4 regions of the Pullulanibacillus sp. KACC 23026 genome follow, and region 4 is predicted to be linked to each of the others. Evidence: riboswitches for the same ligand, from Rfam matches in the RefSeq annotation. Region 4 holds a riboswitch; each other region holds the start of a gene.
What was found. A riboswitch is a leader RNA that binds a small molecule or an ion and turns the genes downstream of it on or off. The one in region 4 is predicted to bind thiamine pyrophosphate.

Region 1 (5,799 bases), 1.3 Mb from region 4:
GGTGTCTATGGGATGTCTGCCATCACCGCGGTCACCGCACAAAACACAACGGGAGTGCAAGGGGTCTATCCCGTACCGACAATAGGGGTAGTCGAACAACTCCAATCAATTGGCGAGGATTTGCCGCCGGATGCTTTAAAAACAGGGATGTTGTTCAGCCCAGAAATTATTATGGCCGTGTCTGAATACATTCGCTCTTTTAAATGGGAAAATCTGGTTATGGATCCCGTGATGATTGCAAAAGGAGGGGCATCATTGCTTCAGCAAGAAGCGGTTCATGCCCTGAAAAAGGAACTTCTGCCTTTAGCGACTGTCATAACCCCTAATATTCCCGAAGCTGAAGTGTTGGCAGAAATAACTATCCGTACACCTCAAGACAAATGCGAAGCAGCCAAACGTTTACATGACTTAGGGGCAGCCTATGTTGTTGTAAAAGGTGGACATGACACTGAAGCAGACGAAGTTGTCGATGTTTTATATGACGGACACAACTTTGATTATTTCAACTCACAAAGAATCCAGACAGTCAACACACATGGCACCGGGTGTACCTTTTCAGCAGCCCTAACCGCAGAGCTTGCAAAAGGCAAAACAGTTAAGCAAGCGGTTCAGGTCGCCAAGTCGTTTATTCAATGTGCGATCCAATATGATCTGGGACTGGGACACGGTCATGGCCCAACCAATCATTGGGCTTACAATCAATTTGCAGGGAGTGAGATCGATGGCTAAACGTTCTCCAGAAGCGATCAAGGAGCTATTAAACGTCTATTTTATAATGGGAAGTCCGAATTGCAACCGCGATCCTCGTGATATTTTAAAAGAAGCGATTCAAGGCGGGATCACGCTTTTTCAATTTCGCGAAAAAGGGACTGGATCACTAGAAGGTGAGGCGAAACGACAACTCGCCAAAGACCTGCAAGCGATCTGCAAACAGCATCAGATTCCTTTTATTGTCAATGATGATTTGGATCTGGCACTTGAACTGGATGCAGATGGTGTTCACATAGGTCAAGAGGATGCACCCGCACGAGACGTCCGTCAACGACTCGGTGAAGAAAAGCTTGTCGGCATATCCGCTCATACGGTGGAGGAAGCACTGTCTGCCATTCAAGAAGGGGCAGACTATCTAGGTGTAGGGCCCATTTACCCGACAACGACGAAAGAAGATGCCAAACCTGCACGAGGAATGGAGCTAGTCCAAACGTTACGACAAAAAGGGATTTCTTTTCCCATTGTCGGAATCGGAGGGATTAACCCGGCGAATGCTTCTGACGTCATAGAAGAGGGAGCGGATGGTGTGTCCGTCATCACCGCTATTAGTCAGGCTGAACACGTTGTCCAAACGACGAATGAATTAAAAAAAGCTGTTCACCAGATTAAATAAAAAAAGTAGCCGAAATTGGGAGCTTGTTGAAACAGGCTGAGAGGATCACTAGAGTGGTCGACCAACACAACCTGATCTGGGTAATACCAGCGTAGGGAAATAATAATGACATTCTAATAAGAAAGTAACTTTCATCTTTTAAATAGTCGCTCTGTAAGGTTAAGTCTGCCCTTTCAAAAAAGGTAAAAAGCTACGAATCTCGTATTTTCGCTGAATGAAAAAATAAGAGAAAATCAACATTGTCCATTAACAGAGCCAATCGTATGAGGAAGAATTTCTTATAAGCAAGTGTCTTTTTATTATTTCTCCATGGAAAATGAAAGAATGTTATGGAGGAAATAAGATGGAAATAGAACAACAATCGAGTAATCAGACGCATTTAACGGTGGGGTATGATGAAAAACTGCCGCCTTTACAGTCCTTTTTATACGGCTTACAGCATGTTTTTGTTTCAAACGTCTGGTTGGATCCTATTTTTGTCGCGGCCATGGTGGGGATGCCGCTTGCACTCGCGTCAAATATAGTCAATGCCATTTTTCTTGCAGCAGGCTTCGTGACCTTGATCCAAGCAACGAAACTGGTGCGACTGCCAATTGTTCAGGGGCCGTCTGCCGCCTTTGATTCACTCATGATCTCAGCTGGAAAAGCAAATGGCCTGGCCGCTGCGGGTGGCGGAATCTTATTAAGTGCCATTATTGTCTTTATCCTATCAATAACGGGATTAATTGGAAGACTAAGAGTGTTGTTTACGCCCGTTATCTCTGGGACGGTTATATTTGTTGTTGGTGTCGCTTTATCAGGATTTACATTATCCGAATTCTTAGGAGGGGCTTCAGGGTCACCAACCTTTGCGACGGTCACGACTTTATCGATGTCGATTCCGACCACCCTAATCGTTCTCTTCCTTTCGACTTTTGGCCGAAAAAAATGGCGATCATTCGCTTTTCTAATCGCACTTATAGCAGGAGATATCATCGCAACTCTCTTAGGTCAAACTCATTTCTCTCAAATCGGAACAAAAGCGTGGTTTGGTCTTCCTCACTTTTTACCATATGGTCATTTAACGTTTAAGTGGGATTCATTTGTTATGTTTTTTGTGGCCTATATTGTCGCGGTCATTGAAGCCATGGGAGTCTATCAAGCGGGAGCTGAGATGATTCAGGTCAACCTCGATTCGAGGCGGATTCGCAATGGATTTGCGGGAGAATCAATCGGTTCAATCATTTCCACCTTAATTGGCGGGTTTCCAACAACGGCTTATGGCCAAAATGTGGGATTACTTCGGTTAACGGGTGTTGCGTCTCGTTTTCCGGTTATTGTAGCTGGGATTATCTTTCTCATACTGGGTTTTGTTCCAAAGGCAGGAGCTATTCTTGCGCTCACCCCAGACCCCGTTGTTGGGGGGATTTTCTTACCCGCTGCCGCTTCCTTAATTTTTACGGGGATTTCAATTTTAACTAAAATGGAACGGTCAGACGTCAATTTTACGATTGCGGGACTGTCCATTTTACTTGCGATTGCCTTGCCTAGTTATTTTTCAGGTGTAAAAGGTCCTATTGGCACCTTTTTATCAAATAGTGTACTGGTCGGAACGATTACAGCGTTTCTTTTACAGTTTATTTTAATAACAGTGCCTGGCTGGTTTGGAAAGAAGGAGACAACTTGAGAGAAGAAAGCCTAACACTAACTGATAAGCTTTTAAACTTTATTCAGACTTATAATGATTGGAATTCTAATCAAAGTGAAACTTACGAGACGGCGTTTAATCGTTTGGCTTTAGATATGTTTAAATTTCAGTTCAAGCATAATCTCCCTTATAAGAAGTTCTGTCAATCAAAGAGACGAACACCTTTAACCGTGAAGCGATGGCTGGATATTCCGCCTATGCCGATTCAGGGTTTCAAGGAGTTGACCTTAACCTGTGAGCCGGTTGAAGCAGCAGAGGGCGTCTTTATGACAAGTGGGACGACCAACCCTGAGAAAAAAGGCTGTCATTATCATCCACGGTTTACAACATGGGATGCTTCAATGAAAGGGCCTTATAAACAATTTGTCTTACCTGACAGGGAAAAAATAACAACTTTTGTTTTATCTCCAGCTGCTGATAGGAATCAACATTCTTCGCTTTCAAGATATTTATCCAAATCTGTTGAGTATTTTGGAACTGGAAAAAGTCAATTTTTCTTTAATGAAAACGGGTTAGATATGGAAGGGTTTGTTTCTGCTTTGCGAGCTTCTGAGGAAAGCAAAGATCCTGTTCTATTGATTGGAGCGACTTTTTCTTATGTTCACATTCTTGATTATTGCCGGGCTCACGGCTTGAAATTCTCTTTACCTATTAAGAGTCGGATTTTTGATACAGGTGGCTTTAAAGGTCAGTCTCGTGAAGTTGAAATGGAACAGCTTTATGAGGACTTCCATTCCTTTTTTGATGTTCCTCGTGAATGGTGCATTAATATGTACGGCATGACGGAATTGTGTTCTCAGGCTTATGACCAGACTATCCGTACGAATCTATTGTCGGGTCAAAGTATCAGGGATAAGGCAGGGCCAGCGTGGTTTCGTACCCTAGTCTTGGATCCTAATAAATTAGAACCCGTTGAAAAAGGTCAAAAGGGTGTTCTTGCTCATTTCGATTTGGCAAATTGGAATTCTTGTCTAGCCATTCTAACGGAAGATCTCGGTTACCAGACGGATAATGGTTTCGTTCTTCTTGGAAGAGTGGAGGGGTCAGAGGCAAGAGGGTGCTCCATTGCAGTTGATCAATTGCTGCAAGCAAACAAATGAGGGGGCTGACCCCTTTTTTACTAAAAAGGGGGTATCAGGTGAATCATCTAGGTCAAGAAAAAACTATTGAACTTTTTAAACTTCCAGCTTCTATTAATATTGAAGAATTTGAAGAACGAATCATCGAAACGAAAAAGGGTTTTTACAGGCTTCTTACTCCTGTTTTAACAGAAAACTTAATAAAAGAAATAACGGATACCATAAAGTCTTCACGAGACTACTATCTCATGAAACTATCCATAAACGAAATTGTTGATAAAATCGATCAGGCTGTTCAAAAATGGCTGAATCCACACTATCCTTTACGTCAGTTAGCTGAGTTGCTGTTACCTCCTTTAACAGGCTATGATGCTGAAATGATTCGCCTTGAACTTAAACAATACATGAGAAACTTTCGTAAAAAAGAGCTTTTGCGTTTCATTGATGAAGAATTGGATCAAGCAACGATTTTAGATGAATTCCGTCCTCGAAAAACGGGTGGGATGAGCATGGCATTCGGGCCAAGCCTTATTTTTCATGTTTTTTCTGGAAATGTTCCAGGGGTTCAGCTTTGGAGTTTAATCATGGGATTACTTGTTAAATCAGCTAATCTGGGTAAAACCTCATCAAGTGAGCCGTTAATGGCCGTGCTTTTTGGACAGTCCTTAGCAGAAGTCGATGAACGCCTCGCAGAAACGCTTGCCATTCTGCCATGGAAAGGAGGAACAGAGGAGCTTGAATTACCTTCTATTGAAGCGGCAGAAGCCATTATTGTTTATGGGTCTAATACAACGGTTGAAAAGATAAGGCCTATGGTCCCTTACTATAAACGTTTTCTGACTTATGGGCATAAAATCAGTTTTGCTCTTATTGGGAAGGAGGCGTTAACCGCAGATCGTTATTACGAAACGATTCATCATCTTGCTGAAGATATCTCGATATATGACCAACAAAGTTGCCTATCCCCTCAACTTGTGATGATCGAAAAGGGGGGGGGCGTCTCACCTAAACAAGCAGCACAGCTCCTTGCTTCAGAGCTTGAACGTTATCATCTTAAAAGACCAAGGGCCGTTTTAAAGCCAAATGAAGCCATGGCCATTCAAAAAGCCAGACATCATTACACGTTTGCGGCTATGGAAAATCCTGAAGAGATAACCGTTTATCAGAGCCAAGGAGATACGGCCTGGACGGTCATTTTTCATTATCACGTTGGATTTGAATTAAGCCCATTAAATCGAACGGTTCATGTCTTTACGACCGAAAAGTTAGAGGAGGATCTTCATGTTCTTCGTCCTTATCAACATTATCTTCAATCCTGCGGGGCGGCGGTCAAACCCGAGCGGCTGTTTAGCTTGGCTAAAGAATTAGGGAGCATTGGAGTAGATCGTATTTCAGCAATAGGCGAAATGAATCACGCCAGGCCGGGCTGGCATCATGATGGGGGATTAAATTTACTAAGTTTGGTTCGCTTTATTGATATAGAGAAGACGGCTGAAGAGAAAGCGGAGCACTATGATCCGGATGTTGAATGAGGAGAGAGTAACATGAATTTAACGAATAAAATCGTTCTGATAACAGGCGCGAGTCGGGGAATTGGCGCAGCACTTGCCAAAGCCTTTGGTCAACAAGGGGCCATCGTTATCGTGAAT
Region 2 (5,799 bases), 2.0 Mb from region 4:
CCAAGGGTTGGCTCAAGCTGTTAAAATGGCTAATCAAGCCAATATTCCAGTTATTACACTCGATCGAAGTGTATCAAGCGGTAAAGTGACAACATTTATTGCTTCTGATAGTGTTAAGGCAGGAAAAATGGCAGCCGATCAAATTATTAAAGCATTAAATGGCAAAGGTAAAGTGGTAGAACTTCAAGGCGAGATCGGAGCTTCTTCTGAAAGAGATCGGGAAAAGGGCTTTGATAATGAAATTAAAACAGCATCAGGCATTCAAGTTGTTTCAAAACAATCGGCAGACTTTGATCGCAGTAAAGCACTAAATGTTATGGAAAATATTCTGCAAGCACATCCTGATGTTAATGCTGTATTTGCTCAAAACGATGAAATGGCATTAGGGGCATTAAAAGCTATTCAACAATCCAATAAGAAGAACGTAAAAATTGTAGGAATTGATGGAGAAGGCGAAGCCATTAAAAATGTAAATAATGGTTCGATGTATGCGGATATTGCTCAACAACCAAGTGTTGAAGGACAATTAGGCGTCGATAAGGCTCTTGACTTATTTAATGGCAAGAAACTCGATTCAACCGTTCCAGTTCCTCTTAAACTCGTTACAAAAGGCAGTTCTTTTAAAGGATTTTAAGGATGAATAGAATGAAAAAAACAGTTGTAATCGGAAGTATCAACATGGACTTAGTGAATAAAGTGCATGCCCATCCGCTTCCAGGTGAAACCATTCTTGGGTTGAATCTTGAGTATAGTCCTGGAGGAAAAGGAGCCAATCAAGCGGTTGCGACGGCTCGTGCTGGAAGTGACGTAACCATGCTTGGAGCAGTAGGGAATGACGAGTTCTCAAGGCGACTATTAGAGAACTTATCACGTAACCATGTCAACACGTCATTTGTTAAAACGACAGATGGCCCGACAAGTTTAGCGATCATTACGGTAGATGATCGTGGAGAAAATTCGATTATTGTTACGCCTGGAGCCAATCAAACCTTTTCTGAACACGATTTAATCCAGACTTTTGATGAAAAGGCTTTTGAAGACGTTCATTCCATTATTTTGCAAAATGAAATTCCATTAACGACAACATTGAAAGCAATTGAAATGGCCAATAGGAAAGGTATTCAGGTGATCTTTAATCCGGCACCCATTTCAAATATAGGATTAGAACACCTTGAACAAGTCGATGTTGTTATTCTTAATGAGACTGAGGCTCAAACTTTAACGGGGATGGATCTGGTCTACGATTTTAATAAAGAAAACGTACAAGAAGCTTTCCGTATGCTATTAAGATCTGGACCAAAGGCAGTGATTATTACATTAGGTGAACACGGTTCAATTTATGGGACTTATCAGACTGTTGAGGGTGGCCAAAATGAAGATCCTTCGTTCTTGCTCTGCCAAGATGGTTTGACCCTTATTAAAGAAGATGCTTTTAAAGTTAAGACGGTTGATACCACAGCGGCGGGAGATACTTTTGTAGGTGCCTTTTCTACAATGTATGAAACCCCTTCGGATGCAAAAGAAGCCCTTCGATTTGCAACAGCGGCTTCAGCGTTGGCGGTTACAAAAGAAGGGGCACAAGAATCAACCCCATACAAGGATGAGATATTAAAATTTTTAAGTGAACAACAGAGATAAAAGAAATATAGCAGTATGACATGTGCTCCCTTTTGGAATCCAGATCATCAACGTCTGGTGACTAAAAGGGATTTTTTTAGCCATTTACTGAGACACATGGCACCGTCAGCGAGCGCGAGCATATCCAATAAAATACGAGCAAGTCATAAATTCTGAAGTCATTGAGTAATCCTTATTAATGACTTGGTTAATTGGAGTGTTACAGTTCTCCTTCTTTTATGAGTGAAATGGCACCCTTTTACTAATTTTCAAAATAACTCTTCCCTCTCGAGTGGATTTGATTTACAATTAAATTAACTGAATAAGTTATTAACTAGGGGAGTCCAATAAGCTGGGCTGAGAAAGAAACGCGATGAAGTTTCTTGACTCTTTGGACCTGATCTGGATCATGCCAGCGTAGGGAAGTTAGTTAAGTAAAAGTCAAAGTTGCCATCGACTTCTTACATTTCAAGCTGGGTCCATTTATTTATGGATTCAGCTTTTTTACTTTGATTATCCACTACACGGTCAGTGACCGATCTCGTCTTCAAAAAAAGAAAGGAGGGATTTTTTTGATTGAGGAAAACCGATCGATTCAATCAGCAACGGGTCGAGCCGTTAGTCCTTCCCTATCCCTCACCCCAAATTAGGTCATCCTATCATGTCGAGATTAAAACCAATCGCCTGCTTCGTCAAATGGGAAGGGGGACATCCATGACAAAAGAGTTACACGCGATTACAAATGGTAAGTTGAATTTAGATGAGGTCACCTCAATCGCCCGGGACATCACGCCCTTTATCACATCGCTCCATATTCGAGAAAAGGATCGTTCTGAAGACGAAATAAGGCACTGGGTTGAGCACCTTCTACATCATGGTATTCCAAGGGAAAAGCTCATTCTTAATCGCCATTTTCAAATGGCGGGCGAGTATAGGCTCGGAGGCGTCCAGCTTCCCGCAAACTTTGCCCACAACCCATTGGATATTAAGAGGGCGTTCCCTTTCTTAAAAATAGGGGCTTCTGTACATAACTTATCTGAAGCCCTTTTCTATCAAAAAAGCGGAGCGGATTTCTTGTTGTTTGGAAATATCTATGAAACCACGTGTAAACCGGGCCTTAAGGGGAGAGGAATCTCTCAGTTGGAGGAGCTCGTGCATGCCGTGACCATCCCTGTCATCGCATTAGGGGGAATACGACTTGAGCATGTTCCAGAACTCATTGAATTAAACATCTCTGGAATAGCGGTTATGTCAGGTGTCATGGGAGCTCAGGATCCCGTGAAAGCTGTTCATCTTTACCAAGAAAAGTTAAAGGAAAGGAGTCGATTCAATGATACCAGAACCATTTGATTCGATTATTATCGGTGGTGGCGTGAATGGCTGTTCGATAGCCTATCATTTGGCAAAGCAAGGGAAAAAGGTATTGCTTTTGGAAAAAAACAAAATTGGGTCCGAAGCGTCGAGTGCAGCCGCTGGAATGCTTGGTGTGCAGGCGGAATTAGACGATCCGAATTCTCTTTTTGAACTCGCCAAGAAAAGCCGCGCCCTGTTTCCTGCCATTGCCTCCGAGATCCGAGAGGTCACGCATATAGATATTGAATTGATATGGAATGGTCAATTAAAGATCGCTGAAACGCGTGAACAAGTCATCCATTATAAGAAAATCGCAGACTGGCAAACGTCTATTGGAGAAAAGGCAGTTTGGCTAGAGCCTGAAGAGGTCTTAGAGCTCGAACCCTCGCTTTCTAACAACATTCACGGAGCGCTCTATTTTCCAGAGGAAGGACATGTATCGGCTCCTCAGCTCACACAAGGCTTTGCTAAAGCCGCCGCTGCTTTTGGGGCGGTCATCCGAGAATTTTGCGAGGTGCAAACCTTGCTTATTCAAGACGGAACTGTAAATGGCGTCCGGACTCCAACAGGTGATTTTTATGGTCAATCCATTGTAGTAGCAACAGGGGCGTGGAGTAGGAAATGGTTACCAGAGGGAATGAATGAGAAGAACGCTTATTTTCCTGTTAAGGGAGAAGCCTTTTCTGTTCAAACAAATGTCCCGCTTCTTAAACGGACGGTCTTTACAAAAGGGTGCTATATGGTCCCTAAAAAAGGGGGCGAACTGATCATAGGAGCCACTATGGAGCCGCATACGTTTGATAAATCGGTATCGGTTGAAGGCCTTTCGCAGCTTATGAATAAAGTGAAAACACTTCTCCCATTAATTGGGACGGCCACATTGGATCGCTTTTGGTCAGGTATACGACCGATGACCCCGGATGGTTATCCTTATTTAGGGGAACATCCTGAGTTAAACCACTTATTTTTTGCGGTCGGGCATTCCAGAAACGGCATTTTACTAAGTCCTATTACGGGAAAAAGTATGGCTGATTTAATACTTGGAAATACGCCGTCAGTTGATTTAACTGATTTTAAATTAACCCGCAATAAAAGTCAGGAGGTTATCCTTTGAAATTAACCATTAATGGAAGACTATTAGCCTTGCCGGAAACGGTTTCCAAAGTCTCTGATTTACTAAGTCACTTAGGCCTTGAGAACAAAGTCACGGTTGTTGAAGTTAACCATGAAATTATTGAAAAGGGAAAGCAAGCCGAACAAAACTTAACCGATGGTGATCGTGTTGAAATTGTTCATTTTGTAGGAGGCGGTTGAACATGCTAAAGATAGCAAACTATCAGTTCCAATCTCGTTTATTACTGGGTACCGGAAAATATTCTGATTTTCATCTCCAAAAAGAAGCGGTGAACATTTCTGAAACGGAGATCTTAACGTTCGCGGTCAGGCGTATGAATATTTTTGAAGCGAACCAACCTAATTTTCTTGAAATGATCGATCTTGACAACTATAAGCTCCTCCCAAATACGGCGGGGGCAGCGACCGCCGAGGAAGCGGTGAGAATTGCCAAGCTCGCCAAGGCGTCTGGGTTGTGTGATATGGTTAAGGTTGAGGTGATTGGGGATTCAAAGACATTATTGCCCGATCCTATTGAAACATATAAAGCTTGTCAAATGCTACTAGATGAAGGATTTATTGTCCTTCCTTATATATCGGATGATGTGGTCCTTGCTAGAAGACTTCAAGCTCTTGGCGTTCATGCGGTGATGCCAGGTGCGTCACCAATTGGGTCCGGTCAAGGAATCTTGAACCCCACTAACCTCTCTTTTATTATCGAACAAGCCGAAGTCCCTGTGATTGTGGATGCAGGAATAGGTTCACCCGCAGATGCGGCACGGGCAATGGAGCTTGGGGCAGATGGCGTGCTATTAAATACAGCAGTTTCTGGTGCCAAAGATCCTGTGAAGATGGCACTGGCGATGAAGCTGGCCATTGAGGCGGGGCGGTATGGATTTGAAGCTGGACGGATTCCAAAGAAGAAATTCGCAAGTGCAAGCAGTCCAACTGAGGGGTTGAGTCCTCTTTGATGAATGATCGCTATTCTAGGCAAACCCTTTTTGCTCCTATTGGAGAAAAGGGCCAAGAGAAACTTAAGCAAGCTCATGTTTTAGTCGTAGGGGCAGGGGCTTTAGGCACCCATCTTTCGGAAGGACTGGTTCGCGCAGGGCTAGGCAAACTCACGATAATCGATCGAGATTATGTCGAGTGGAGTAATCTTCAAAGACAACACTTATATACAGAAGAAGATGCGAGGATCCAAATGCCAAAAGCGATTGCGGCTGAAAAACGCTTGAAACAGCTTAATTCCGATGTTTCTGTACGAGGGATCGTGGCAGAGCTCGGGGTGCAAGAAATGGAGACGTACATTCCCCCTGTCGATTTAATGATCGATGCCACCGATAATTTTGAAACTCGGATGCTGTTAAATGATGCCGCCCAGAACTACAGCCTCCCATGGATCTACGGGGCCTGTACGGGCAGCTACGGATTAACGTATACGTTTCTGCCGGGCAGAACGCCTTGTCTCACTTGCTTGTTAGGAGCCCTGCCAATGGCCGGAGAAACCTGTGATACAGTGGGAATTATTAGCCCAGCGGTTCAAATTGTCACAGCGAATCAACTCTCTGAAGCGTTCAAACTTCTAGTTGGAGATTACGAGTCCCTTCGAGGAACCCTCTATTATTTTGATATATGGAAGAATGAACAGGCTTCTATTGACGTCTCCTCAATGAAGAAGAGGGATTGCCCATCATGCGGCGAATCCCGATCTTA
Region 3 (5,799 bases), 630 kb from region 4:
TGTTCGGCTTTTAAATTCGAATAGATAGTAATGAATTCATTACTAAAAATGGTTTTTAAAAAGAGGCCGGGACAGAAGCCGTTTACGAATAGAAAAAACCGAACTTATTCACATCTTTTAACGTGATGGGTTCGGTTTTTCATTTAAAAGTTAAGTCATTTATGAAACGCTTCGTCAAAAATACGTTGCTCTCCGCGGGCACGGCCATAGCCTCTAAAAATGGTTGAACGGTAAGTGAGATTTGGAGTAATGATAGGCAAACCTTGAGGGCATATGTTATATGTGATTTTCAAAAAGGAACATCAAACTGATTTATTGATAAATACCTCCGCCAGAACTCCTAAATTCATTAGCTTTTTCTCTCATCCCTTGTTCAATGACTTTCTGTGTATCTAGGTTCTTTTCTTTTGCAAATTTGCGGATATCATGTGAGATCCTCATACTGCAAAATTTCGGACCGCACATGGAACAAAAATGAGCTGTTTTTGCTCCTTCAGCTGGCAAGGTTTCATCATGATAGTCGATCGCCCGTTCAGGATCTAATGATAAATGAAATTGATCGCGCCATCTGAATTCAAAACGGGCTTTAGACAAGGCGTCATCTCTTTTTTGTGCACCTGGATGTCCCTTTGCTAAGTCAGCAGCATGGGCCGCAATTTTATAGGTGATCACCCCTTCGCGAACATCATCCCGATTAGGCAGCCCTAGATGCTCTTTAGGTGTCACATAACAAAGCATGGCCGTTCCATACCAGCCAATCATAGCGGCACCGATTGCAGAGGTGATATGGTCATACCCAGGGGCAATATCGGTTGCAAGCGGTCCAAGTGTGTAAAAAGGGGCTTCTTTACAAACCTCCAGCTGTTTATCCATATTTTCTTTAATAAGATGCATGGGCACGTGTCCTGGTCCTTCTACCATAACTTGAACGTCATGTTCCCATGCGATTTGAGTAAGCTCTCCAAGGGTCTCAAGTTCTGCAAATTGGGCTTCATCATTGGCATCTGCAATAGAACCCGGACGTAAGCCGTCACCTAATGAAAATGAAATATCGTAAGTTTTCATAATGTCACAGATTTCTTCAAAATGAGTATATAAAAAGTTTTCCTGATGATGATACAAACACCATTGAGCCATAATGGATCCTCCACGTGAGACGATTCCCGTTACACGATTGGCAGTAAGCGGAACATACCGCAATAGCACGCCTGCATGAATGGTGAAGTAATCAACGCCCTGTTCCGCTTGTTCGATTAACGTATCACGGTAAACTTCCCAAGTCAGATCTTCAGCAACCCCTTTTACTTTTTCTAAAGCTTGATAAATAGGGACAGTCCCGACCGGAACAGCCGAATTACGAATAATCCATTCTCTAGTAGTATGAATGTTTTTGCCTGTTGAAAGATCCATAATAGTGTCGGCACCCCAGCGAGTGGCCCATGTCATTTTTTCGACTTCCTCATAAATTGAAGAGGATACAGCTGAGTTTCCAATGTTGGCGTTAATCTTTACATGGAAGTTCCGACCAATAATCATAGGCTCCGATTCTGGATGATTAATATTAGAAGGGATAATGGCCCTTCCTCTTGCCACTTCTTCTCGAACAAAATCAGGAGTCATATTTTCGCGAATAGCTATAAACTCCATTTCCGGAGTAATGATTCCTTTTTTGGCATAATGAAGTTGAGTGACATTTGTTCCTGATTTTGCCCGGAGGACCTCACGTTTTAATCCAGGAAAGACGTTATGGTTTGCTCTTGGATCCTTTTCATCCCTATACCCATTATCCTCAGGCAGGATATCGCGCCCCGAGTACTCCTCGACATCTCCGCGTTCCTTAATCCAAGTGCTTCTAATTGGAGGTAAGCCTTTTTTGATGTCAATTGAATAATTAGGATCTGTATAAGGCCCACTTGTATCATAAACACGGACAGGCCCATTTTCTTCTTCTCCAAAGCTGCCTGTTGTAGGACTTAATTCTATTTCCCGCATAGGTACCTTAATATCCGTTCGTGAGCCCTCTACATAGACCTTCTTACTTCCTGGAAACTGGGACATAATCGAAATACTTTTTTCATTTAGTGACATAAAAAAAATCTCCCCTTTTAAAATTTTTAAAAGACGAGACCCAGACAATACAGAGTAGTCAAAATCAAAGAAAAAAGCTGAGTCCATAAATAAAACGGACCCAGCTAATATGTAGAAGTTACCTACTTTGATTTCTAAAAACATCTAACTTCCCTACGCTGGCATGATCCAGATCAGGTCCAAAGAGTCAAGAAACTTCATCGCGTTTCTTTCTCAGCCCAGCTTATTGGACTCCCCTAGTTATTCGCTATTTAATTGTAGTTACAGTATACCTTAATTTCAGAAAATGAAAAGAGGGTTTCGAAAATATCTACTCTTAAACACTCAAATGGATTGTTCAACTTTTCAGTCGGACACCCTCAAAATCATAGCAGCATAAAAAAAGAAATCGGTCCTGGATTATAACTGCAAAAGTGAGGAAATGATGACCACATAAGAAAAGCAAGAATCATTGTTGATCCTTGCTTAATCATAATATTTTTAATCCAGCCGCTTCCGGTGCACCTTGGCCCCGTCACACGAGAAGAGCGTCTTTTTATCATCGATAATCGTTTCAATATGAACCGTTCGGCCCCAAAGCTTGTGAACATGGATGAGTACCTTTTCCAAGTAATTGATATCAAGCTCCTGACCTTCATAGCGATGGGCTAAATAAAGCTCTCCATTTTTTAAATAATCCCCGTCTTCTACCTCAATGTATGGGAAACCGGCGTTAACACGGCTCGCGACCAGTTCATCCCGAACCTGTTCCCAATCTTTGCTCGAAACAACTACTTCATTCCCTTTTCTTTCAAATAAAAAGAGATCCTCACGCTGGACAAGTTCCTTCGTTAAATAATTTCGGATAAAGGATTGGTCAGATTCAATTTCGCGTACTTCAAAGATTTTCTCTCGGCCAGATCCAGGTTTTACTCCGCGTTTTAACATCTCTTCCGTCGGGTTATCATAACGCTCTTCGATATCTTCAAAGATTTTAATTCCTAAATAATAAGGATTAATCTGCCGGCGTGACGGCTGAACGACGCTGGCATTTAATTTGGCATATTCAATGGCTTCCTCCGTTGTAAGATCCATCTCCCGCATGATCCTCGCATGCCAGTAGGACGCCCAACCTTCGTTCATGATTTTGGTTTCCATTTGCGGCCAGAAATAGAGCATTTCTTCACGAAGCATAGTGAGAATATCACGCTGCCAGTCGGTCAACTCACGGCTATGCTCTTCTATAAATAAGAGCAAGTCCTTTTCCGGTTTTTCAGGGAATTTCTTTTTGGTTTCAGGATTTTTCAATACTTTCTTAGCGTCGAGTCTCAGAAGATCATCATAATCAGAAAGAGGCTTTGCGGGCTTCCAACGCAAGGAATCCGTCTCCTTCGCTTCTTCCCGTCTGACTCTTGTCAGGGTAGGATCCACATGTTCTTCAATCGATAAGACGGCATCAATAAAGGCTTCGACATCGTCTCGCCCATACCGTTCCTCGTAGGCTTTAATGCGTTCTGCCGTTGCCGCCATGCTTTCCACCATATCTCGGCGCGTTTTCGAGAAACGAACATTATTCTTAAAGAAATCACAGTGAGCAAGTACGTGAGCAACGATCATTTTATTTTGGATGAGACTATTGGAATCCAGTAGAAAGGCATAACAAGGATTGGAATTAATGACAAGCTCATAGATTTTACTCATGCCGAGGTCATATTGGAGCTTCATTTTATGATAGGTTTTACCAAAGCTCCAGTGTGAATAACGGGTCGGCATGCCATAGGCCCCAAATGTATAAATAACTTCAGCTGGGCAAATCTCATACCTCATTGGATAAAAATCAAGGCCCAATCCCTCAGCAATCTCCGTGATTTCCTCAATCGCGACATCCAGCTTTTTCAACTCATCGGACTTCAAGCGGCCTCACTCCTTATATCCTTTTATCTAATATATGTTGCCACTAGTGTATGAATGAGCGAACAAGCATGTGACAGATGTTAGAATATTTAGTTATTTTTTATACTTTAGAATGATGGACATAGCTTACCATTCCGCGATGCTGCCATCCTTATGACGCCAATGCCAATTCCGACATAGTTTCCAACCGCTTCGCGAATCGCTGCTACTCTTTCTAGAACTTGATCTACTTTCTCATGGGTATCAATATACTGCAATTCTTCGGTAGCATTCATTTTGATTGCTGTAAATCCTTGCTCGACAACTTCTTTGGCCGAATTGCCTACATCACTCGGACGGTCACCGCCAATCCATGAATAAACACGGATCGAGTCACGACAGGCGCCACCCATTAGTTCATAGACCGGTGCATGATAATATTTGCCTTTAATATCCCTTAAAGCTTGGTCAATACCAGCGATCGCACTCATGAGAATCGGACCACCGCGATAAAAGCCGCTTCGATACATGACATTCCATAGATCCTCAGTACGAAGGGGATCCTGATCAATTAAATATGTACTTAGCTCGCGTACAGCAGCTTCAACGGTTGCGACTCTACCCTCTATTACAGGTTCTCCCCATCCTGTCATCCCTTCATCTGTTTCTATCTTTAAAAAGAGCCAGCGGGGTGGTACAACATAGGTCTCGAGTTTAGTTATTTTCATTTGCCAAATCTCCTCACTTCCTGCTCGTCTAATTTCTTGAGAAATACAAGTTCACTTCTAATCTAGAAATGAGTCACAATCGATGAATTCGCTAAATTTGTTAGCTTAGGCTATACTGTCTTTTTGTCTTTTCACGAACCTTGAGCAATAACTGATCTCTTTTTCCTTAGAGAAAACAGGAAAGCGTGTTCATTTTTTTCGTGAAATAGACTTTAGTTTTAATCCATATCCCATTATAATTAGTATCGGTTAGCTTTTTTGGTTACAAATAGAGAGACTATCGACAAAGGGGGAGGATGACCATTACGGCAGTTAGATGGTTACTCAGGATCATGATCATCGGCTTCTTTCTTTTTTCCTTCAATCATTCCATGCCCCCCTTTTCCAGGCATCCCATCCCGATATTAGTCTATCACTTGCTGGGTACCTATCCGGGGCACGGGGAGAAAGCTCTGTATGTTTCACCTAAAAATTTTGAAGCTCAGATGAATTATTTAAAGCAGCATGGATTTACCCCTTTGACTTTTGAGGATTGGGGCAAGGCTTCCCTAGTCAAAAAGCCTATCTTTATCACCTTTGACGATGGATATAAAGACAATACTAAAATGTGGGCCATCTTTAATAAGGTCAAATCGAATGAGTTCGAGCCTAAAGCAACGATCTTCGTCATTTCCGGTGATATAGGAAAACACAACCATTTAAATCAAACCGATATCCAGTCAATGGCTAAATCGCCCTTCTTTTCGATCCAATCCCATACCGTCACACATCCTAATCTAGCAAGGTCAAAGGATTTAGATTATGAGTTAGGCAAATCCAAGCAAGTCATCCAAAATCTAACAGGCAAACCCGTTGTCGCGATTGCTTATCCCTACGGATTATTTAATGCGAAGGTCATTAGAAAAGCCTCCCATTATTATAATTACGGTTTGACAACATTACCAGGTTTCTATCATAAACTTTGGATACCTGATGAGAACTACCTATTGCCTCGAATTTATGTGAAATATACAACGACAATCAATCAGTTTGCCCATCTAGTCACACCTGGCAGCTGATTCTTGGAAGATCTGTATCTCCCTTCTTTAGTCAGACCTTTTTATAAGGACTG
Region 4 (5,799 bases):
TCCTAATAACTCTGTTAATCCATCTTTTAGCTGATGCTGCGATGCCATGCCGATAATTCCATAACAATCAACAGCAGCCCCGCCTGCAATTTTGCTTACAACATCATTGGTGACGTCTATTTTTCCAAATTCCGTTTTTAATTCGATCGTCACAGCTGCTCGCCCCCTCATCTTTGTACATATAGTCATTCTACACTAAGCGATTTGGTTTTAAAAGACTAGGGCATTCCATGGGAGTCGCTTTCACTTTTTATTAGTATATGAAAATCGAGTTGCCTAAATCGCGATTTAATGCTATTATTTTAAGAGTGTTTGCAATTCACGGCAAGGAGGTTTGACTCATGGGAAAGAAATGTTTTGTAACAGGTAAAACGACTCAATTCGGACAAAATCGTTCATTTGCTGAAAATAAGTCCAAGCGTAAGTTCAAAGCGAACCTACAAAAAGTACGCATTTTAGTTGACGGTAAACCAAAACGCGTTTACGTATCAACAAAAGCACTTAAAGCAGGTTTAGTTGAACGCGTCTAATCGACTTTTACACAAAATAAAAGTTCAGTTTGTTTAGGAATCCTCCTGATCAGCTGGACTTTTATTTTTTTTATGGTTAGAATCATCCAAAACAAAAAAGCACCTGCAAAGGGTGCTTTTTTGTTAACCTTTTTTTACCGAGCCCAAGATTGCTCTTACAAAACCACCTAAGAACCTTGGCAACTTAATCGTATAAAATTTCATAATCCTCCTCCTTGCCTAAAAACCGTTTCTCATCTATAAAACCTATAAGAGACCAATAAGACTTGTTACTAGTATATTCGCCAAATCAAAAAAAGTACCTATTCTCATATTTTTTTGTAAGAGAAGTTGCTTTTACTCCAAGATTAATCGCGGCTTTGCACCAGCAATAAAAGGCCTTCTGTAAACCGTACAGTTCCCTTTGACCCAATAAAATGATTGCTAATACATAGAGACGATCCCCATTTCAATAGATGGTCCGCTAAGTCATATTGGAATCCTGATAAAGTAAGGCCATGAACTGCAGGCGAATAGGCTATAAATGAGACATAGTTATATTCAGGGCGTTTCTCTATAGTATAAGAACCCGGTTTTAAAAGTGTGACGATGTTTTGATGATCCAAAAGAAATAAAGAGGTGGATGTATCAATTGCTTTTATAAGAAGTTGCTGATTCATTAAGGCGTGATCGAGACGTCCCCCAGTCGCTCCGACCAAAAAACACGTCTCTGGTGACTGCTTGAGAACCCAATCGAGGGCAAGTTCCATGTCGGTTGCATCTTTTTCTTTTTTATAAGTGGACAGCGGAATGGCGGCCTCATGAATCCGGCTCAAGTCAGTTGCCGTTATGGAATCAAAATCCCCGAACGCTCGAATAGGTATCAATCCGTTGTTAAGAAGCGTCACGGTCCCCCGATCAACGCCCACCCATAAACAATCTTTCAGAAGAGGATTTGAAAAAGCTGGCAAATAAGCATCTGGACCGCCTGAAAGGATGGCAATATTCATAGGTTAAATCCGCCTTGTAATCAAGTTGGGGAATGCAGAAGCTAAAATAATGACAACGATCAATACCCCAAGCATACTGGGTCCGACATAAGAGCCATTATACAGAAAGGAATAAAGACCTACAGGCTGACCTTTTGGTGCATCGGAAGCATAAAAAAAGATACCGGATAAATAATGACAAATAAATTCAAACACCATTCCGATTACCGTCGCGATTCCGCCAAGCCAAAATGTCGCTGTCCGACCCGCCTTATTAGAAATTCGAATTACACCCGCTGTTCCAACCGCAAAATAAGCTAAGCTGTAATCAAATAAAAATTGGATTGGATTGACAAAATAAGGCTCTAAGATAAAATCAACTGTTCCAAATACAAAGCCAACAAAGAGACCCCATTTTAACCCGTAACGAAGGGCAAAGATCACAATAGGCAGAGCTTTTAAAGAGATCGCTCCCCCGGCCACCCACGGGCCTCCTATCTTCACAAAATTTAACACGACAGATAGGGCGACCATGAGCGCTCCTTCAACTAATATCATTAACCGACTCGATTGTCTCACAACGTTTCCCCCCTTACATAGTATTAACGCTCTAACTTACTCATCTAATAGAAATAACATTAAGATTTCAGATCACTCTTAAACGTTCTTCGTGCAGGCTGCCGCGAACCTGCATCTCTGGAATATCAAACTGATCTTCTCTGTCCTTTCTTCTTGTTGGTTCTAATGGGTCGGGACAACCTCTCCGTTAAGTTGGTCTTCAACAGCGGTCAGTCATCAAAAAAAACCGTATGCCAAAAAAGGGCATACGGTTCTCGCGAATCCAAGACTCATCGTCTAAACGTTTGCCACAATCCCTTCGCAGGCATGATCACTCACAGGTTCGATGGGTCGAAAGTATCACTTTCCTCTCAGCCTTTCAGATAAAGACTCCCCATGTGGTCCTCGTATTCAATTATTTGCCTTTTTCATTATAGCGTTATCCACTAGTCATTGGCAATATTAGTAACGCTTCTTTCGGTTTTGAACTTCTTCAAAAATATTAAGATAGTTTTCATAACGTGAGGAGGCAATCTCCCCACTTTCAAGCGCCTCTTTGACCGCACATTTTGGCTCAGAGCGATGCGTACAGCCGCGGAATTTGCAGGATGCAGAAAATCGGGCTATTTCAGGGAAGCAAGCGCCGATTTCTTCCAGCTCAATATCCGCAAAATCCAATGAGCTAAAACCCGGGGTATCCGCAACTAACCCATTTCCTACGGGGAGGAGCTCCACATGACGAGTCGTGTGCTTTCCTCTGCCAAGAGATTCTGATATCTCGTTCGTCTCAATGCTTAAATTAACGTTCAAAGCATTGAGTAAAGAGGATTTTCCAACACCTGATTGGCCAGCTACAACGGTTGTTTTATTTTCTAAAAAAGGTAAGAGCTCTTTAAGCCCCTCTTCAGTACGGCTAGAGGTCAGAAGAACTGTATAACCGATTGTCTCGTAAACGTCCTTCCAGGCTTTGATTTGCTGCTTGCCTGACTCATTTAATAAATCCAATTTGGTCAAACAGATGATGGGTTGAATCAATCGGGATTCAATTGAAACAAGAAATCGGTCCAATAGTTTACTGTCAAAATCAGGTTCAGCTACTGAGAAGATGAGCAAGGCCTGATCCACATTGGCGATTGGCGGTCGGACCAACTCATTCCGACGCTCCTCAATATCAACGATGGTTCCGTCTGTAAGGCTGGTGGATTCATACGTCACATGATCACCGACAAGCGGGGTTATTTTTTGTTTTCTAAAGAGCCCTCTCCCCCGGCATTGATAAGTCGTCGCCCCATCTCGAACATAATAATATCCGCTTAATGCTTTTATAATAATTCCTTTTGCCATTTAGTCACTCCCACTAGCCTTTTTTTACATCCGAGTATTGAATCGTTTTTTGCTGAACGGTCGTGCCGTCAAGCACTACTGTATAGGTAGCCGAACTGCCCGGATCAATCGTTAACGGCAACGTATAAGTAGTCGCCTTCGAGATCGTTTCATCCTTGAATACTGCATTCTGATTCTTGGCATCCGTGTAGGTAATCACCACATGATGTTCGGTAGGCGTATCACCATTAGTATCCGTGTCCGTATCTGTCCCATCATCCGAGTTGTCGGAAGAGGAGGGGTCGACTGGAATTTGAACGGACGTATTAACAGGCTGCTCTTCTTGGCCTTTAGAAAGGTATACCGTCACTTCCGTATCCTTTGTTACCTTCTGACCAGCTGCCGGGTCTGTGCTGAGTACATCGCCCTTTGCAATACTATCAGAGTAGTCTCCGTCCTGAACGATCACTTGAAGCCCCTCATTCTCAAGCGTCTGTGTCGCCGAATCTTTGGATTGACCGGTGACATCCGGAACACTGACCTTTTCTGGGCCTGTGCTGTAAGTCAACTCCAACACTGTTTCAGAAGGGACAATTTTCGTATTCGGGTCAGGCTTTTGGGTCATGACTTGATCTGCTGGCACCGAATCGGAAGGGACACCTTTCCAAACAATATCTTTATATTGACTGCCTTTAAGTAATTGTTTAACCGTTGAACGATCATAGCCCACATAATCGGCTACTTCTTCCTTTGCGGGTCCCTTACTCACAACGAGGGTAACCGTGGAATTCTCCTTAACGCTCGACCCGCTATTCGGCGATTCATCAACGACAATGCCTGATGGCTTCTGATCATTTTCAACCATTTTCTTTTTGACATACAAATGCTTATCGGTTAGCGTATCAACCGCTTGATCATAGGTTTTCCCAACAACATTTGGAACAGTCACGTCTGGAACAAATAAGAGCTTAGGTAATAAAATGATGGCCAAAACAGCAAGTATCACTATTCCCACTATAATACTTGACCAGATTACAATCTTCTTGCGTTTCCTTTTCTTTTTGGGAACAGGAGTCGAAGTTGCTTCTGGCTGAGCCTTTTTTACTTGTTCAGTCGGTCCTTTATCTTCAAAAGAGGCGATAGGTGGAATCACTTTCGTCGCTTCGGGGTCCTCACCTCCATTTAGTACAAGGGGAGGTTCATCGATTCGATCTGGATTGAGTGCGGTTGTTAACTCTTGATAAATCTCACTCATTCCGTCAAAACGCTCCTCCGGCAGCTTCGCCATCGCTCTAATTATTATGTTTTCCAAACTCTGAGGAATATTTGGATTCAAAACTTTAGGGCGTGTATAATCATCATTTAAATGTTTAAGCGCAACCGTCACAGGGGATTCACCAGGAAATGGAAGTTCCCCTGTCAGCATCTCATACATAACGATCCCAAACGCATAGACATCCGACTTAGCCGTTGCTTTCCCGCCCTTAGCCTGTTCCGGAGATAAGTAATGGGCACTTCCCATAATTGAAGTTGTAAACGTAATCGTTGCTGAACTGATAGCAAGCGCAATACCAAAATCGGTCACTTTCACATTATCTTGGTCATCAATTAATATATTTTGCGGTTTGATATCGCGATGGATAATCCCCTGATTATGGGCATGCTCTAAAGCCGAGGCAATTTGCTTAAGAATATAAACCGCATCACGGGAAGGCAGCGGTCCGAACTGCTTAATATATTCTTTGAGCGTCATGCCGTCAATGAATTCCATTACAATATAGTGAAGATTCTCTTCTTCTCCAATATCATAAATACTGACAATATTAGGGTCGGATAGACTAGCGACCGATTCGGCTTCACGCCTAAATCGGCGAATAAAAGCTTCATCTGAAGAAAAATCACTGCGCAGCACTTTGACCGCCACAAGTCGATCAAGGATGAGATCTTCAGCTTTGTAGACGACTGACATCCCTCCATCCCCAACGCGAGAGATGATTTTATAGCGATCATTAATGCGACGCCCTATCATGGTTGTTCACCGTCCTCATTCATCACTAGCAGGACACTTATATTATCATAGCCACCGGCGTTATTTGCGCATTCAATGAGTTCAGTTGCCTTTTGTTCGATGGAGTGATTCGAGGAAATAATAGACAACAAGGTTGATTTGTCGACAAAATCGGATAAACCATCTGAACACAAAAGCAAGCAGTGATGAGCCTGCCATTCAATCCGCCTGACATCGGCTTCAGTATGTATATCTGTTCCAAGAGCACGAATCAATACATTTTTGCGCGGATGATGATCCGCGTCTTCCTCAGATAATTGTCCTGCCTTTACCAATTGATTGACAAGAGAGTGGTCATCTGTAATCTGTTTGATTGTCTCATGATCTATAACGAGGTAACCTCGACTGTCCC

Region 1: another riboswitch for thiamine pyrophosphate. It lies ahead of PU629_RS09870 (solute carrier family 23 protein); the one in region 4 lies ahead of thiT (energy-coupled thiamine transporter ThiT).
Region 2: another riboswitch for thiamine pyrophosphate. It lies ahead of PU629_RS02890 (thiamine phosphate synthase); the one in region 4 lies ahead of thiT (energy-coupled thiamine transporter ThiT).
Region 3: another riboswitch for thiamine pyrophosphate. It lies ahead of thiC (phosphomethylpyrimidine synthase ThiC); the one in region 4 lies ahead of thiT (energy-coupled thiamine transporter ThiT).

Annotation. Positions count from the first base shown of each region.
Region 1 is NZ_CP119107.1:2,094,543-2,100,341, forward strand. Features, by position in the region: gene thiD (bifunctional hydroxymethylpyrimidine kinase/phosphomethylpyrimidine kinase) at 1-729, shown strand, start outside; gene thiE (thiamine phosphate synthase) at 722-1,384, shown strand; TPP riboswitch at 1,390-1,499, shown strand; gene PU629_RS09870 (solute carrier family 23 protein) at 1,728-3,050, shown strand; gene PU629_RS09875 (LuxE/PaaK family acyltransferase) at 3,047-4,171, shown strand; gene PU629_RS09880 (acyl-CoA reductase) at 4,210-5,682, shown strand; gene PU629_RS09885 (SDR family oxidoreductase) at 5,695-5,799, shown strand, end outside.
Region 2 is NZ_CP119107.1:653,163-658,961, forward strand. Features, by position in the region: gene PU629_RS02880 (D-ribose ABC transporter substrate-binding protein) at 1-634, shown strand, start outside; gene PU629_RS02885 (ribokinase) at 646-1,638, shown strand; TPP riboswitch at 1,944-2,058, shown strand; gene PU629_RS02890 (thiamine phosphate synthase) at 2,332-2,967, shown strand; gene thiO (glycine oxidase ThiO) at 2,948-4,084, shown strand; gene thiS (sulfur carrier protein ThiS) at 4,081-4,284, shown strand; gene PU629_RS02905 (thiazole synthase) at 4,287-5,054, shown strand; gene PU629_RS02910 (thiazole biosynthesis adenylyltransferase ThiF) at 5,054-5,799, shown strand, end outside.
Region 3 is NZ_CP119107.1:4,049,523-4,055,321, forward strand. Features, by position in the region: gene thiC (phosphomethylpyrimidine synthase ThiC) at 313-2,088, opposite strand; TPP riboswitch at 2,222-2,336, opposite strand; gene PU629_RS18775 (SpoVR family protein) at 2,569-3,981, opposite strand; partial or broken gene dgoD (galactonate dehydratase) at 4,143-4,688, opposite strand; gene PU629_RS18785 (polysaccharide deacetylase family protein) at 4,985-5,746, shown strand.
Region 4 is NZ_CP119107.1:3,418,965-3,424,763, forward strand. Features, by position in the region: gene PU629_RS15895 (Asp23/Gls24 family envelope stress response protein) at 1-153, opposite strand, end outside; gene rpmB (50S ribosomal protein L28) at 342-530, shown strand; gene spoVM (stage V sporulation protein SpoVM) at 654-734, opposite strand; gene PU629_RS15910 (thiamine diphosphokinase) at 878-1,519, opposite strand; gene thiT (energy-coupled thiamine transporter ThiT) at 1,523-2,077, opposite strand; TPP riboswitch at 2,353-2,463, opposite strand; gene rsgA (ribosome small subunit-dependent GTPase A) at 2,519-3,400, opposite strand; gene pknB (Stk1 family PASTA domain-containing Ser/Thr kinase) at 3,414-5,408, opposite strand; gene PU629_RS15930 (Stp1/IreP family PP2C-type Ser/Thr phosphatase) at 5,405-5,799, opposite strand, start outside.